Regions from separate parts of the Bacillus sp. A015 genome, predicted to be linked through region 3. Evidence: predicted binding sites of a transcription regulator. Region 3 holds the regulator's gene; each other region holds the start of a gene.

Region 1 (4,987 bases), on a different contig from region 3:
GGGTCTACATCTCTTCCTGTTCGAATCACAGATATCCGCGGGGTCATAGTAAAGGATAAATTACCCGCTCTTCCATCTACTGCTGCTTCACAGGCCTATATTGTAAAAGGCAATGTTCAGCTTCCTAATTAACGAGGAAAAGAGGTAGCTTATTTAAGAGCTTCCTCTATCCCAGCGATATGCCTCATTTTCTATTTCTTTTATGATTTCATTCTTTCCTGCCATATAGCTTTGTATATCTTCCGGATACTGATTTGCTAATTGTTCCTTGACAGACGCATACGCTGCAGCTCGTTCTGGGTAGACTCTTAAGTAATCTCGAAACAATAAATGTCTTTTCACATCAGGGTGATTCCTTTCATAAACATGGACATGATGCGTACGATTCAAGCCACCCTTTTGAAAAAAACGTCTCCCTTTTATGCCATTTTCACCGAGCGCTTGGTATCCAAGGTGTTCAAATCTCTCTTTTTTTCTATCGATCTCTTCTATATGGCTTACTTCTATTAATATATCAATAATTGGTTTGGCAACAAGTCCTTCAACTGACGTACTACCAATATGATGTCCTTCTATCCAGCTCTTTTGAATGATTTGCTTGAGTTGCTGCTTTTCTTGACGGAATTCTTCATGCCATTCTTTTTTGAATTCGACAACCTCAACCTTTCGCCTCGGTGTCCATTTCATTTTTGATAAGGTGAGCTCTTTTGCAACTTGAACCACATTTGTTTCAAGAAATCCTAACTTTTCGTATAGCCTTTTTGCAGGGGTGTTTTTTTGCCCTGTGGTCAGTTCTATAGGGACATTTTTCTCCATAATTGTAGACATAAGTCTTGTTCCAATACCCTGCTTTAGCGCTTTTGGATGCACAGCCAATCGACTAATGATCAAATAATCTTTCTGCTCTTCATAAGAGACTACACCTAATAAGATTTCCTTTTGCTCAAAACCAATAAATTGCTCTTTTGCTTTCATTACATCTTGAATGGTCTCTTTTAATGGCGGAAGATCAGCATAGCCAATTTGTTCAGCTTCTTGTTGGTATGCAGCTAGTTGAATATGTAAGATCTTCTTTGCTACATCACTTATTGTTTGATCTAAATTGACAATCATTGCATTGCCTCTAACTTTTTCACAAATAAAACACGATCTTCATTTATTCCATCATAGTCTGAAAACACGGAGATTCCTTCTACAGTTTTATCCCCTTTTTCAATTTGAAAGCCCAATTTTGCATGATAGGCAATCGATACTTTATTTACAGGTGCTGTTACCGCTTTAACGGTTGTTCTTCCTTCCTGTTTTGCCACATCATAAAAGGCTTGATACAGGATTTCCCCTATTTTTAATTTCCGATGGTCTGGATGTACACCTACAAAATGAATGTAGGCTTCATCAGAATGAGATTGCGATAGAAAACCGACTAAAAAGCCGATCAGTTCTCCTTTTTCAATGACGACAAAACTTGTTTGCTGAAAATGTTCAAAAAATAGCTTTGGCAATTTTGCACGCAAAGCTCTGCCTTCCCACCAGCTTTGAATGACGGATGTGACGGCGTAAAAATCTGATGGCTTCACTTGACGTATCATGCTGACCTCGCCCCTTTTCATTTTTAGCTTTACCGCTCTCTCTTTTTTCACAAAAAAGCTATTCTTTCAATATTCTACCGGTCCGATCAATTGTTTGTAAAGATCACGTGTCCGCCTTTTGTCATTTCAGCTTTGTTGGTTCTTCGTGCTTTCAGCCCCCTTCTCCTTTTAAATCTTCACACTTATTTCATAATGTTCACTTTTTGTGCGAAGGTTTCATTCTTTTGTTATGTTAAGATGGTTCATATAGGAAATGTAACAAATGTTTATTGGAGATGATGATATTGGTTTGGATTGTTACTTCGCTTGTTGTGTTTAGTCTGTTAAAGTTGCTTGTCACTTCGCTGCCTTCTGGTGTTGTTGAACGCCTTTTTAGTCGTTATGCGGTGCATGCAAAAGTAACAAGTGATCAAACAAATATGACGTTTCAAGGTCGTCCGCTCGATGATCAGCAAAAATCTGAAATCATTCAACATTTTAATGAAGCGATCTTTATTGAACGCTATTATATTTATCCTGGTGATGAAGAGCGTTTTCTTCATCCGAATGAAGGGCCGGCGCCGCTTACAATGCAAACAAAGCTTGGCAAGCAGGATGTGACCCTTTATTTGTTTCATTATGATGACCACGTGGATGTGGTGCGGCAGTTTACACATAAGCCAAAGAAAAAGCTTACAGCTTATCGTTTGCGTTCTGAACCGCTCCAAACATCCCACAACATGGCACATGCATGAAAACATGCTCATTTTGCATCAGATTAGACGAAGTGTCTTCCACTTCGTCTTTTTTGTATGGATATACACTCTTTTCTTTGAATGATTTACCAGTATGAATTCCGCCTCCTGACGGTTACAATAAGAACATATGTTCTAAGAGGTGAAAACAATGAATGAACGAGCGATTCTGCTTGTGGATATGCAGTCATTTTATGCGTCAGTAGAAAAAGTGGAGGCTCCTCATTTGGAGGATGTGCCGCTCATTGTCTCAGGAGATCCAGAGCGGCGAAGCGGGGTCGTACTTGCAGCCTGCCCTCTCGCCAAGAAACGAGGCGTACAAAATGCATCAAGATTATGGGAAGCACAGGAGAAATGTCCCGAAGCAGTGGTCGTACGTCCACGTATGCAGCGCTATCTTGATGTCTCTGTCATGATGACAGAACTGCTTGAACAATACACAGACCTTGTCGAACCGTATTCAATTGATGAACAGTTTCTTGATATTACAGGCAGTCTTACACTACTCGGCTCTCCGCACGAGATCGCTGAAAATATACAAACCACCATCATGAACCAGACTGGCATTTACGCCCGTATTGGCATCGGTCCTAATAAAGTGCTCGCTAAAATGGCCTGTGACCACTTTGCTAAAAAAAACACATCTGGCATCTATGAACTTCGTGCAGACCGGGTTGCTGCTGATTTATGGCCGCTTCCGATTGGGAAATTATTTGGCGTCGGCAAACGAATGGAGCATCATTTAAAACGAATGGGCATCAGTACCATTGGGACACTTGCTACTTATCCATTAGACCGGCTACAAAAACGCTGGGGAATCAATGGGGAGCTCTTGCAGCGAACAGCTTTAGGGATCGATCCCTCACCGGTCACCGTTCACACACATGATCAGCAAAAAGCCGTTGGGCATCATATGACCCTTCCCCATGATTATGCGTCTTTTGAGGACATCAAAGTCGCCCTTATTGAATTGAGTGAAGAAGTGGCAAGGCGTGCACGTTTTAAGCATTATCTTGGGCAAACGGTGTCTGTCGGCGTGAGAGGCGCTGATTTTTCACATCCGACAGGATTTCATAGACAAATCAAGCTTCATTCACCCACACAGTACGGCACAGATATTGCAGAAGCAGCCATACAGCTATGCCAGCAGCACTGGGATGGTCAGCCCATCCGCAGTGTGGGCATTACTCTCTCACAGCTGCAGTCTGACAGCCAATATCAGCTGACTTTATTTGATCACCATTTTAAGAAAGACAAACTCAGCAAAGTATTCGATGCGATTCATATGAAGTATGGTCCTGCTGCATTACTGCACGCTTCGTCACTCACAAGCGCAGGGCAGGCATATCACCGCGCCGAAAAAATTGGCGGACATTATAAATAACGGAGGCAAACAACTATGAATCCCAATAAATTAACACCTGGATACAACATCATGTGGGAATCGAGCCGAATGATGCTGCCAGAGCACCGGGAGCAGCTTCTTGCTCAAAAACGAAAGAAAAAAGAATATACGCCTCCCCCGCTGAGCACCGATCAGCTAGAGGAAATGAATTTTTTGATCACACAGTCGATTACCGAGGATCAAGCCATTTGCATCACGTATGTCTCCTCAGGTGTGAAAGAGCAGTTTTGGGGCTGGGTCAAAGCCATTCATTATGAAACGCAGCGCATGAAAATCATCAATGATGAAGATGTTCTAAACCTGTCCTTGCAGCAAATTGTTGCCATTGAGCTCGATTGATTGTCGTCAAATGACAGTGCGAATCAGCGGAAAGTCATCCGCTTCCTTTTTCTGAAAAATCAATATCCATCAAGGCCTCAAATGCATCGTCAACAAGAAACACGCTCTCCGAATTTGTGACCAGTTCAAGCTTCTCTGCCATATGGCGGATGTCTCCTCCATCAAATTGTGTATTTAATTTGCACAATTTTTCATGTATGATTGGAACATCTTACAAACTCAAGGGAGAAACAGCATGAAAAATAACTTACGTACTTTACATCCACTTAGTTGGACGATCATCATCGGCACAATATTTGGCCGAATGGCGACGTCCATGAGTATTCCTTTTTTAGCCGTTTATTTGACTCAAGTCAAAGGAGCCTCAGCCTCTTCAGCTGGGTTAATCATTGCTGTTAGCTCTCTTATTGGGATCGTTGCGAGTTTTTACGGAGGCTATATTTCTGACCGAATCGGCAGAAAAAAGGTCATGCTTCTATCCATCTTCGGTTGGGCACTTGTTTTTGTTGGCTTTGCATTTGCAGATGCCATTTGGGTCTTCTTTATCATGAACGCTTTAAATGGGCTGTGCCGTGCACTTTTTGAGCCAACATCTAAGGCGCTCTTATCAGATGTCACCCCGTCAAGCATACGATTATTTGTTTTTAATTTACGGTATACAGCCATTAACATTGGTGTGATCTTCGGCCCGCTGCTCGGCTTATATCTTGGGTCATCGAAAACAACCTTTCCGTTTCTCGTCGCTGCCTTTATTTACTTTTTATACGGATTAATGCTGGCATGGCAATTTCAGAAACATCCAGTTGCTGCTCCAGAAAGCATCAAACAAATCAGCGTCAAAAAAGCCCTTTCTATTATCCAAAAAGATACGGTCTTTAGCATTATCCTCATCGGCGTTACCTTATGTTCGTTTGGCTATT
Region 2 (4,987 bases), on a different contig from region 3:
CAGACAGCCTAGCGGCAACGCCTTCCTTCACCACAATCCGGTCAATGACGACTTCAATGGAATGCTTTTTATTCTTTTCGAGCTCGATATCTTCTGAAAGGTCTTCCATTTCTCCATCGACCCTCACTCGAACATAGCCCTGCTTCCGAATTTGATCAAGTACTTTGACATGTGTTCCTTTGCGGCCAGATACGACCGGTGCAAGCACTTGCAATTTCGTTCTTTCTGGATATTCTAAAATGCGATCTGTCATTTGCTCAATCGTTTGTGACGTAATTTCAATCCCATGTATAGGACAAATAGGTTTTCCGACTCTAGCATATAATAGACGTAAGTAATCATAGATTTCAGTAACGGTTCCAACCGTTGATCTAGGGTTCCGGCTCGTCGTCTTCTGGTCAATACTAATCGCCGGAGAAAGACCTTCAATGGCATCTACATCCGGTTTATCCATTTGACCGAGAAATTGGCGCGCATACGCTGAAAGAGATTCAACGTATCGGCGCTGACCCTCTGCATAAATGGTATCAAAGGCAAGCGACGATTTTCCTGAACCAGATAAACCCGTAATGACCACTAGCTGGTCACGCGGGATATTCACATCAATATTTTTAAGGTTGTGGGCTCTAGCACCTTTCACCTCTATTCGTTCCATAGCCATCAGGCAATCATCCTTCCGCTTTTAGCTCTAGCAATAGATCTCTTAATTCTGCTGCTTTTTCAAAATCAAGCGCTTTTGCTGCTTCTTTCATTTCCATCTCGACTTTTTCGATCACTTTTTCTCGTTCTTTTTTGCTCATTTTTGACAGCTTTGGTGCTGCATTTGTTTCATATTCTTCCGATTCCTCATGTATCTTTGTTGCCTTAATGGTATCTCGGATTTTCTTATGAATCGTTTGCGGGGTAATCTCAAATTTCTCGTTATATGCTTCTTGCTGTTCTCGTCTTCGCTTCGTTTCTTGAATCGCAATGTCCATTGATTTCGTCATTTTGTCTGCATACATAATGACCCGGCCTTCTGAATTTCTCGCTGCACGGCCTATCGTCTGGATGAGGGATCTTTCAGAGCGTAAAAAGCCTTCTTTATCCGCATCTAAAATAGCCACGAGCGACACCTCTGGAATATCCAGCCCTTCACGAAGAAGGTTGATTCCAACGAGTACATCATATTTACCGAGGCGTAAATCACGAATAATCTCAATCCGCTCAAGGGTCTTAATTTCTGAATGCAGATAATTGACCTTGATCCCAATTTCTTTTAGATAATCTGTGAGATCCTCAGACATTTTTTTCGTCAACGTGGTCACAAGCACACGCTCATTTTTCTCCATTCTTGTATGAATTTCTCCGATTAAATCATCGATTTGTCCTTCAATCGGACGGACTTCAATGATCGGATCCAGTAAACCAGTTGGGCGGATAATTTGTTCCACGACCTCTGGCGTTTTCTCAAGCTCGTAAGGCCCTGGCGTTGCGGATACATGCACAATATGATTGATATGCTTTTCAAACTCATCAAAGGTGAGCGGTCTATTATCAAGTGCTGATGGCAGACGGAATCCGTGATCAACCAACACTTGTTTTCTTGCTTGGTCCCCGTTGTACATTGCTCGGATTTGTGGGATGGTCACGTGTGACTCATCAACAACAATCATAAAATCATCCGGGAAATAATCAAGCAGTGTGTAAGGTGTTGAACCAGGAGGACGCAAGGTCAGATGTCTTGAATAGTTCTCGATTCCTGAACAAAAGCCCATCTCTCTCATCATCTCAAGATCATATCTTGTCCGTTGCTCAAGACGCTGCGCTTCAAGCAATTTGCCGTTTTCCCGAAGCTTTTCCAGCTGTTCCTCAAGCTCTTGTTCAATATTGATAATTGCTTTCTCCATTTTTTCTTCTCTTGTGACGAAGTGAGATGCTGGGAAAATAGCGACATGCTCACGATCACCGAGTATTTCTCCAGTCAGTGCATCCACTTCACGAATACGTTCAATTTCATCACCGAAAAACTCCACTCTGATACAATGCTCATCTCGTGAAGCAGGAAAAATTTCAACGACGTCGCCCCGTACTCGGAAGGTTCCGCGCTGAAAATCTATATCATTACGAGAATACTGAATATCCACAAGCTTACGCAGAAGCTGATTGCGTTCAATTTCCATATCAGTGCGCAATGACAACACGAGCTCTCGGTATTCCTCTGGCGAACCCAAACCATAAATACAGGACACGCTGGCAATGATGATGACATCCCTCCGCTCAAATAACGAGGATGTGGCGGAGTGTCTCAACTTATCTATCTCATCATTGATGCTGGCGTCCTTTTCAATAAATGTATCGGTCTGAGGAACATATGCCTCAGGCTGGTAATAATCATAGTAACTCACAAAATATTCAACAGCATTATTCGGAAAGAATTCCTTAAACTCGCTGTATAATTGACCGGCAAGTGTCTTATTATGCGCAATGACAAGTGTCGGTTTGTTCACTTCTTTGATCAGGTTTGATACAGTAAAGGTCTTTCCCGTACCTGTAGCACCTAACAGCGTTTGATGCTGTTTCCCCTGATGGATCCCCTCCACGAGCTTTTCAATCGCCTTTGGCTGATCTCCTTGGGGCTGATAGTTAGAAACTAATTCAAAGCGGTCACTCACATCAAAGCCTCCGTTTCGTTACGAAATCTATCTAATGAATATATTATCATAAAAGAACACAAAAATACGAACTAAAGTTCGTGTCTCACTTGATTTTTATTTCCAATACAGTCATACCCTCTCTCCCATAGCAAATAACCCTCTAAAGAAACCGTCCTTTCAGTATGGAACATTTTGGAGCGGGATATTCGATGAGCAGAAAAACATCACAAAAAAGAAAGCTGCACTCACTAGAAATCGTAAGCACAGCTCATGTATAAAAAACGTCACCTTTCGGCCTATCACGATCACATCAATGATGTTTTTCAGCCTTCTCTCTTTTTTCAATTTCTTTCTTAGCCATAAACAATGCCCCAGCTACTAAAGAAATAATATCTAATCCTACGATAAAGTAGGTTTCTGTATAGCCTTTCATGTACGAGGCAAATAAAAGCGCTGCTGTTAATGCAATGCCCACATAATGATTATAAGTAACCTTTGAAAATAAAATAACGAGCAGGAAAGGAAAAACAAGTGCAAATATGGCTTTTGTAATCAAAAAAACCCTCCCTCTTCATGGTCTACTCCCTTGATTATAGTAAAGATTGGCATATTGAACAATTCACAGTTTTCGATTTCACCTTTTTTTCTTCACGTTTGGAGACTTTTGTTATAGATATAGAAGAAAATTAGTGAGAACGTCCCCTTTGTAAAGATAGGTCTTTACGTCTTTGACAGTAACATCCAATAAAACCTATGATTAAAATGATAGTGCGCACTATCATTTTGAAAAATAGAGAGACAAACAAACCATTGGCTATTTGGATAAGGGGGCATTCCCATGTATTCAGTGTTATTTCATGCGGCTGAAGAATCCGCATCACTCGCAGGGGCAAAAGGCGTGAATTTGATCAAATTAAACAATCACGGCCTGCCAGTCCCAGATGGATTTATTATTAAAACCAACAGCTTTGCAAGCTTTCTTTCATATCACAACCTGCATTCAACTGAGCAAAACCTTGCACAAAAAATCAAAAAAGCTTCGTTTCCTTCACAAATGGAAGCAGAGTTACTTTCGTCCTTTCAATCATTGCTGAAGGCATATCCCTCAGTTGCTGTTCGATCCTCTTCTGTTGCTGAAGATCTCGAAGGTGCCTCATTTGCAGGACAGTACGAGACCTATTTAAATATCAAGAGAAATGAAGAATTTTTGCAGGCTGTCAAAGAATGCTGGGCTTCTTATTTTGCAGCAAGAGTCACAGAATATAAGGAAGAGATGGATGAAAACGAGGAAGAGATGCCGCTCATGGCTGTCGTCGTTCAAGGATTGATCCATTCTGACGTTTCCGGTGTCATCTTTAGTGAGAATCCGGTATCGGGAAAAACAAATGAAATCATGATGACAGCAAGCTACGGACTAGGAGAAGCCATCGTGTCCGGTCTTGTGACACCAGATACGTTTATTGTAGACAAAGAGACGTTTTCTATTGAAAAATCACTAGGGACTAAAGAACTACTAATTGTTCCTTACCAAGAGGGCGTCATTGAACAGCCAGTATGTGAGGAAATGACTGGCCAGTTTTGCCTGCATGATGATCAATTGGAAGAAATCACGCAAATCACCAAACAAGTAGAAGCACTTTACGGACATGGAGTAGATATCGAATTCGGAATATCAAATGGTACTTTTTATTTGCTTCAAGCAAGACCGATTACCGCTTCTCTACCAAAAACAGCAAATGAAGCAGCAGGTGCTTCTTTTCAAATTCAGCCTGAAGAGCTGCAGGATTTCTGGATTTCAATGGACGATCATATGCCAGGCCCAACAAGTCCTCTTTTCTCAAGCTTGATCATACCTGCTTTAAAAAGCGGGATGAAGAAAAATGGAGAAAAGTATCAAGTACCTGACCTCAACATCAAAGATATCAAGCTCTATAGAGGTCACCTGTATTCTGCACCGTCTATGCCTGAAGCGGGAACAGAAACTGCACCAGTTTTTGATGAGAGCATATTTGAGGTATTTCCCCATTTAAGTGAACGTATGTATGAAATTCTAGAGCAAAACTTCTTTCCATTTTACGAAAAACTCGATCGTCAAATGAACGAGCCTATGACCATTGAAGAAGCAATCATTGGCTTCGAAGAATTAAAGGCATTTTATATACAAGCGTACGAGGATCATTTTGATATCGTCATACCACAAGTCATTCTATCTGCTATGATTGAAGACATGCTTGTAACGTATACCGGTGATCAAAAACAAGTCGTCTTGTTACATGAGATGATGATAGGCGTGATGAACAAATCTCTTGAAACAGACCAGAAGCTATCTGATCTAGCAAAGGATGTCCTTC
Region 3 (4,987 bases):
TTTACATACTGAGTTTAAACAGTGGTCGGAAGACTTAGCAAGTGATCCGAAGCATTTAAACACACCATTAGATTATGTCGTCAGAGAATATATGTCTAATCAAAGAGTGGTTCTTCATTACTTAAAAGAGTTTATTAAACAGCGTCAAGGTGATATTGATATCGATCGTATTTTTTATTGGTATGATTTAATATCAGAGGCGTTTAACATTTCAATCCATGTGTTCATCCAGCAATATGTGAAAAACACAACCAAACAGCTCGTTGCTCAAAGAGATATGATTTATGAGCTGAGCTCTCCCGTCATCGTCTTAAAAAGCCATATTGCATTATTGCCTTTAGTAGGTGACATTGACACAGCGAGAGCAAAGATTATATTAGAAAATACATTAAAACAGTGCTCGCAAAAAGGTGTTCAGCATTTGTGCATTGATTTATCGGGTGTCGTCATTATTGATACAATGGTGGCTCATCAAATGTTTGATCTTGTCACGTCACTTCGGTTAATTGGGGTGGAGACGACCATTTCAGGGATCAGACCAGAAATCGCTCAAACAGCTGTGCAGCTCGGGCTTCCTTTTCATGAATTTCGCACGGCATCATCACTTGCCCACGCGCTAGATTGCATGACTGAATTTTCTCCAATATAAAAACCAGGCCTGGTAACGGGCCTGGCTTTAATTTAGATCACAGCGTCAATTTTTGTTACTTTCCAATCCTTTTGTACTTTCTCATAAGTGACAGTTCGTTTTACTTCACGTCCATCAAGTGTTGGGACTGTGAATTCATATGTGCGGATTGTATTTTTCTTAGAGACAAGTTTAGGTGTTGCTTTCTCCCAATTGAGCATGTTGTCTCCGTCACCGACTGGAACAGCCATTTTCCCATTATGAACAATAAACTGATAGTCTTTTAAACCATGAGTGATCGCATCTTTTGTGAAAACTTGAGATAGGTAGCTGTTTAGTTTTTTCTTTGTATCAAATGTTTTAGAAAGATAGTTGTACGTCATGTCTTTATAACTAAATGATTTTAATTTGTAATCTGAATGTTCATTAATTTTGTAGCCTGACATCGCACTCCAAAAGTGTTCTCTTGCATCAAGGGCAATATGTAACGCTTCTTTATTTGTTAAAGCGGCTGGTTTTTTGGAAGCGGCCAGTGTTGTTGATTGTAATGAGATCATAAGCATAATAGCAGTTAATAAAACAAATAATTTTTTCAAGGCGATTGCCTCCTTTTTTAAATGAAAACTTCTTATGTTACAAATGTTACAATAATTACAGTGATATTACAAGTATTAAATCTAAAAGTTTTTTATTTCTTTTCTTTCTATCTATATAACGTTTGAGCGAGACAAAAAGTTTTCATTTTTTTAATTTTTCTTCTTCACTACTATTTAACCGTTCTACAGAAGAACAAAACGTCTTTTGGAAAAATTTCTATTTGGACGTTCAACACCCTTTTTCATTTATGACATATACTGTCGTGATGAATGTCTAAGAAAGTGGTGTTTCATATGTATCATCCGTATGAAGGTATGTGGAATGGGTACTTATATGATAGGCAGGTACAAGGATGGCCATCGCTTCCTATTCCTCAAGTTGGAGGATTTCCTGGGTTTCCAATCGGAGGGGGAGGTACTGGGCCAGGGCAAGGTTCAGGCGGACAATCAGCCCCGCCAGCTCCGCCGCAGCATATCATCTCACAGTATCAGCAAGCAGTCTCTCAGCCTCAAAGTATGCAGTCACTTATTTCAGGGCAAAGTGTAAGTGGAGGCCAGCAAACTGTTCAGTTTGCTGCGGGATGTAATAGAAGATGGACGATTGTGTTCCTTAGAAACGGTCAAGTATTTTTAATGTATGTGCTTTCCTCACAGCCTTTTGGCCGTACAACAGGCTTTATATGGCCGAACTTTACATTTGGTTCGTTCCCAAGTTCGAGCATTCTTGCTTATTCTTGTTCATAAAAAACAAGCCGGTTCTCATCAGCAGCTGATGATATACCGGCTTGTTTTAATGAATATTTCTAAATACGCCAATCACTTTACCTAGTATACTCACATTCTGTAAAATAATCGGTTCCATTGATGGGTTCTCTGGCTGTAATCTAAAGTGTGTATCTTCTTTATAAAAACGTTTCACTGTGGCTTCATCTTCCTCTGTCATGGCGACCACAATATCTCCATTGTTGGCGGTGCTTTGCTGACGCACAATGACATAGTCCTTGTCCAAAATACCCGCATCAATCATACTTTCTCCCATAATTTCAAGCATAAATACTTGTTCATCTGGCGCTGCAAAAGTCTCTGGAAGCGGGAAGTATTCTTCTACATTCTCAATAGCCGTGATAGGCAGGCCTGCTGTTACTTTTCCGATGACTGGTACATTCATTACAGCACTCTTTGGAATATTCATTTCCTCTTCATCTAGTACTTCGATCGCTCTAGGTTTTGTCGGGTCTCTTCTAATTAAACCCTTTGTTTCTAGTCTAGCTAAATGTCCATGGACAGTTGAGCTGGATGCTAGACCGACAGCTTCTCCAATTTCACGAACGGATGGGGGATAGCCCTTGCTTTTTACTTCTTCTTTGATGAATGTCAGGATATCGAGTTGTCTTTTTGATAGCTTCGTCATCTTTTGCACCTCAAAACGTCAATTTTAAAGAAATTATAGCATGTTTTTCCTAACAGTACAAACATAGGTTCGAAAAAAACGTTTGACAGAAACGTTTGTTCGTATTTATAATGAATGACAGAAAGAGCGAACACATATTCTGTTAGGAGAGATGACATTATGAGGTTAAAAGAATCTATTATTTTTATTGGGGTATTCTCATTCATCGTTGGCATATTTCTCTCACTTATCGCAGTCACTAGCCATAATGATCCAAATCAATATGTTAAAATAGAGGTTCAATCAGGTGATACTCTTTGGGGGTTAGCTGATCAAGTAAACGACAGTAAAACAATCGACAAAAATGCGTTTATTGACTGGGTAACCGAACACAATGATCTTGCTTCAACTGAAATCCAGCCTGGCGACATCCTTGTGATACCAGTCAAAAAAGAGCATCCAGTCGTATATCAACTTGCAACAGTACAGTAGAAAGGTCGATTGAAGACATGAACGCAATCATTTATGCGAGAGTAAGTACTGTCAAAGAAGAGCAGGAAACCTCGCTGAAAAGACAAGAAGAAGAATTGCTAGCTTTAGCTGCTTTGCACAAGATGAATGTGGTCAAAGTCATTAAAGAAAAAGCGAGTGGATACGATCTAGATCGTAATGGTGTTTTTGATATGCTTGCTACGCTGAAAGAAGAGTCAATAGATGCTGTTCTCATTCAGGATGAGACGCGCCTTGGAAGAGGACAAGCAAAAATTGCGCTTCTTCATTGTCTTTTTAAAGAGAAAGTAAAGGTGTATAGTGTTTTTCATAGAGGAGAGCTTGAGCTTTCAGAAGCAGATGAGATGGTCATTGAGATTGTAGGAATCGTGGAAGAGTATCAACGAAAAATTCATAACCTGAAAATTAAGCGGGGAATGAAGAGGGCTGTTGAGCGCGGGTATCAGCCTGAACTCAATTTAAAACACCATGAGCAGGCGCCTGGCCGTGAGCGAATTGAAGTACCGATTTCAGAAATTGTTCGATTAAGAAAAAACAACATGACGTTCGCCGAAATTGCAGCAACACTTCAGGCACTAGGCTTTGACATTTCAAAGGCGACGGTGCATAGAAGGTATCAAGAATATGAAAAAGCTCTTACCACGTAAAGTGTGAATTGTTGTAAAAATGAATGATATTTAGTAGTATGTAGAGAAAATGTTTTAAAGGAGTTTGTCATGATTTCTAAAAAGCAGCTTGCAAGAATAAATGAGCTTTCAAAAAAGTCGAAAGAGACCGGTTTGTCGGACGCTGAAAAAACAGAACAAAAGCATTTAAGAGAAGAATATTTAAAAGCTTTTCGTTCTTCTATGAAAAATACACTTAAAACCGTGAAAATCGTCGATCCTGAAGGAAACGATGTCACACCAGAAAAATTAAAAAGAGAAAGAGATCAGAACCTTCATTAAGACTAGGATTTCTTGAATTTTGAAAAGATGGGAAGAATATTCTCATCTTTTTTCTTATTTGCATAAGTTTTTAGGTGATCGATAAACTAAATGTGACAAAATCCTTTTTTTTCAGCGTGAAATAGTTGTGAAAAAAGGACAGTAGATTTATGATAATGGTGTACACAAGATACGGAAGGGGATTTATATGGAAACGATTGAATTGAAATCTATTGCAACAATACGTACTCTCTCCATAGACGCAATTGAAAAAGCGAATTCCGGTCACCCTGGAATGCCAATGGGTGCTGCACCAATGGCATACGCTTTATGGACGAATCACTTAAACGTAAGTCCGCAAAATCCAAATTGGTTTAACAGAGACCGTTTTGTTTTATCTGCGGGACATGGCTCTATGCTTTTATATAGCATGCTTCATTTAAGCGGATACAACCTTAGCATCGAAGATCTAAAACAATTCCGCCAATGGGGAAGCAAAACACCTGGACATCCTGAATTTGGACACACAGAAGGTGTAGATGCCACAACAGGTCCTTTAGGACAAGGGATTGCCATGGCAGTTGGAATGGCACTTGCAGAAAGACATCTTGCGGAAACGTATAACAAAGACAACTTTAACGTTGTGGACCACTATACATACAGCATTTGCGGAGACGGAGACTTAATGGAGGGAATTTCCTCTGAAGCTGCTTCACTTGCTGGTCATTTAGGCTTAGGCCGTTTAATTGTTCTTTATGATTCAAATGATATTTCTTTAGATGGCGACCTAGATCGTTCATTCTCTGAAAATGTGAAGAATCGTTTTGAAGCGATGAATTGGGAAGTTCTTTACGTAACAGACGGCAACAACATCGAAGAAGTGACTGCTGCTATTGAAAAAGCAAAACAAAGTACGGACAAACCTACACTCATTGAA

Evidence for each region. The regulator LexA, encoded in region 3, represses DNA repair genes until DNA is damaged. The targets are predictions, from matches to a motif close to CGAACATATGTTCG.
Region 1: a site for LexA is predicted at 2,447-2,460, ahead of ACSLGF_RS02425 (DNA polymerase IV). Genes of this name have one in related genera too.
Region 2: a site for LexA is predicted at 2,722-2,735, ahead of uvrB (excinuclease ABC subunit UvrB). Genes of this name have one in related genera too.

What each region holds. Positions count from the first base shown of each region.
Region 1 is NZ_JBSPZB010000002.1:155,085-160,071, forward strand. Features, by position in the region: gene ACSLGF_RS02405 (expansin EXLX1 family cellulose-binding protein) at 1-132, shown strand, start outside; gene ACSLGF_RS02410 (GNAT family N-acetyltransferase) at 154-1,113, opposite strand; gene ACSLGF_RS02415 (GNAT family N-acetyltransferase) at 1,110-1,589, opposite strand; gene ACSLGF_RS02420 (YfmQ family protein) at 1,874-2,323, shown strand; gene ACSLGF_RS02425 (DNA polymerase IV) at 2,475-3,707, shown strand; gene ACSLGF_RS02430 (YolD-like family protein) at 3,723-4,067, shown strand; gene ACSLGF_RS02435 (MDR family MFS transporter) at 4,303-4,987, shown strand, end outside.
Region 2 is NZ_JBSPZB010000003.1:215,789-220,775, reverse strand. Features, by position in the region: gene uvrA (excinuclease ABC subunit UvrA) at 1-661, opposite strand, end outside; gene uvrB (excinuclease ABC subunit UvrB) at 669-2,654, opposite strand; gene ACSLGF_RS04320 (CsbA family protein) at 2,947-3,192, opposite strand; gene ACSLGF_RS04315 (PEP/pyruvate-binding domain-containing protein) at 3,475-4,987, shown strand, end outside.
Region 3 is NZ_JBSPZB010000020.1:428-5,414, forward strand. Features, by position in the region: gene ACSLGF_RS15065 (STAS domain-containing protein) at 1-649, shown strand, start outside; gene ACSLGF_RS15070 (IseA DL-endopeptidase inhibitor family protein) at 682-1,224, opposite strand; gene ACSLGF_RS15075 (hypothetical protein) at 1,519-1,968, shown strand; gene lexA (transcriptional repressor LexA) at 2,015-2,635, opposite strand; gene yneA (cell division suppressor protein YneA) at 2,795-3,106, shown strand; gene ACSLGF_RS15090 (YneB family resolvase-like protein) at 3,124-3,771, shown strand; gene ACSLGF_RS15095 (DUF896 domain-containing protein) at 3,841-4,071, shown strand; gene tkt (transketolase) at 4,259-4,987, shown strand, end outside.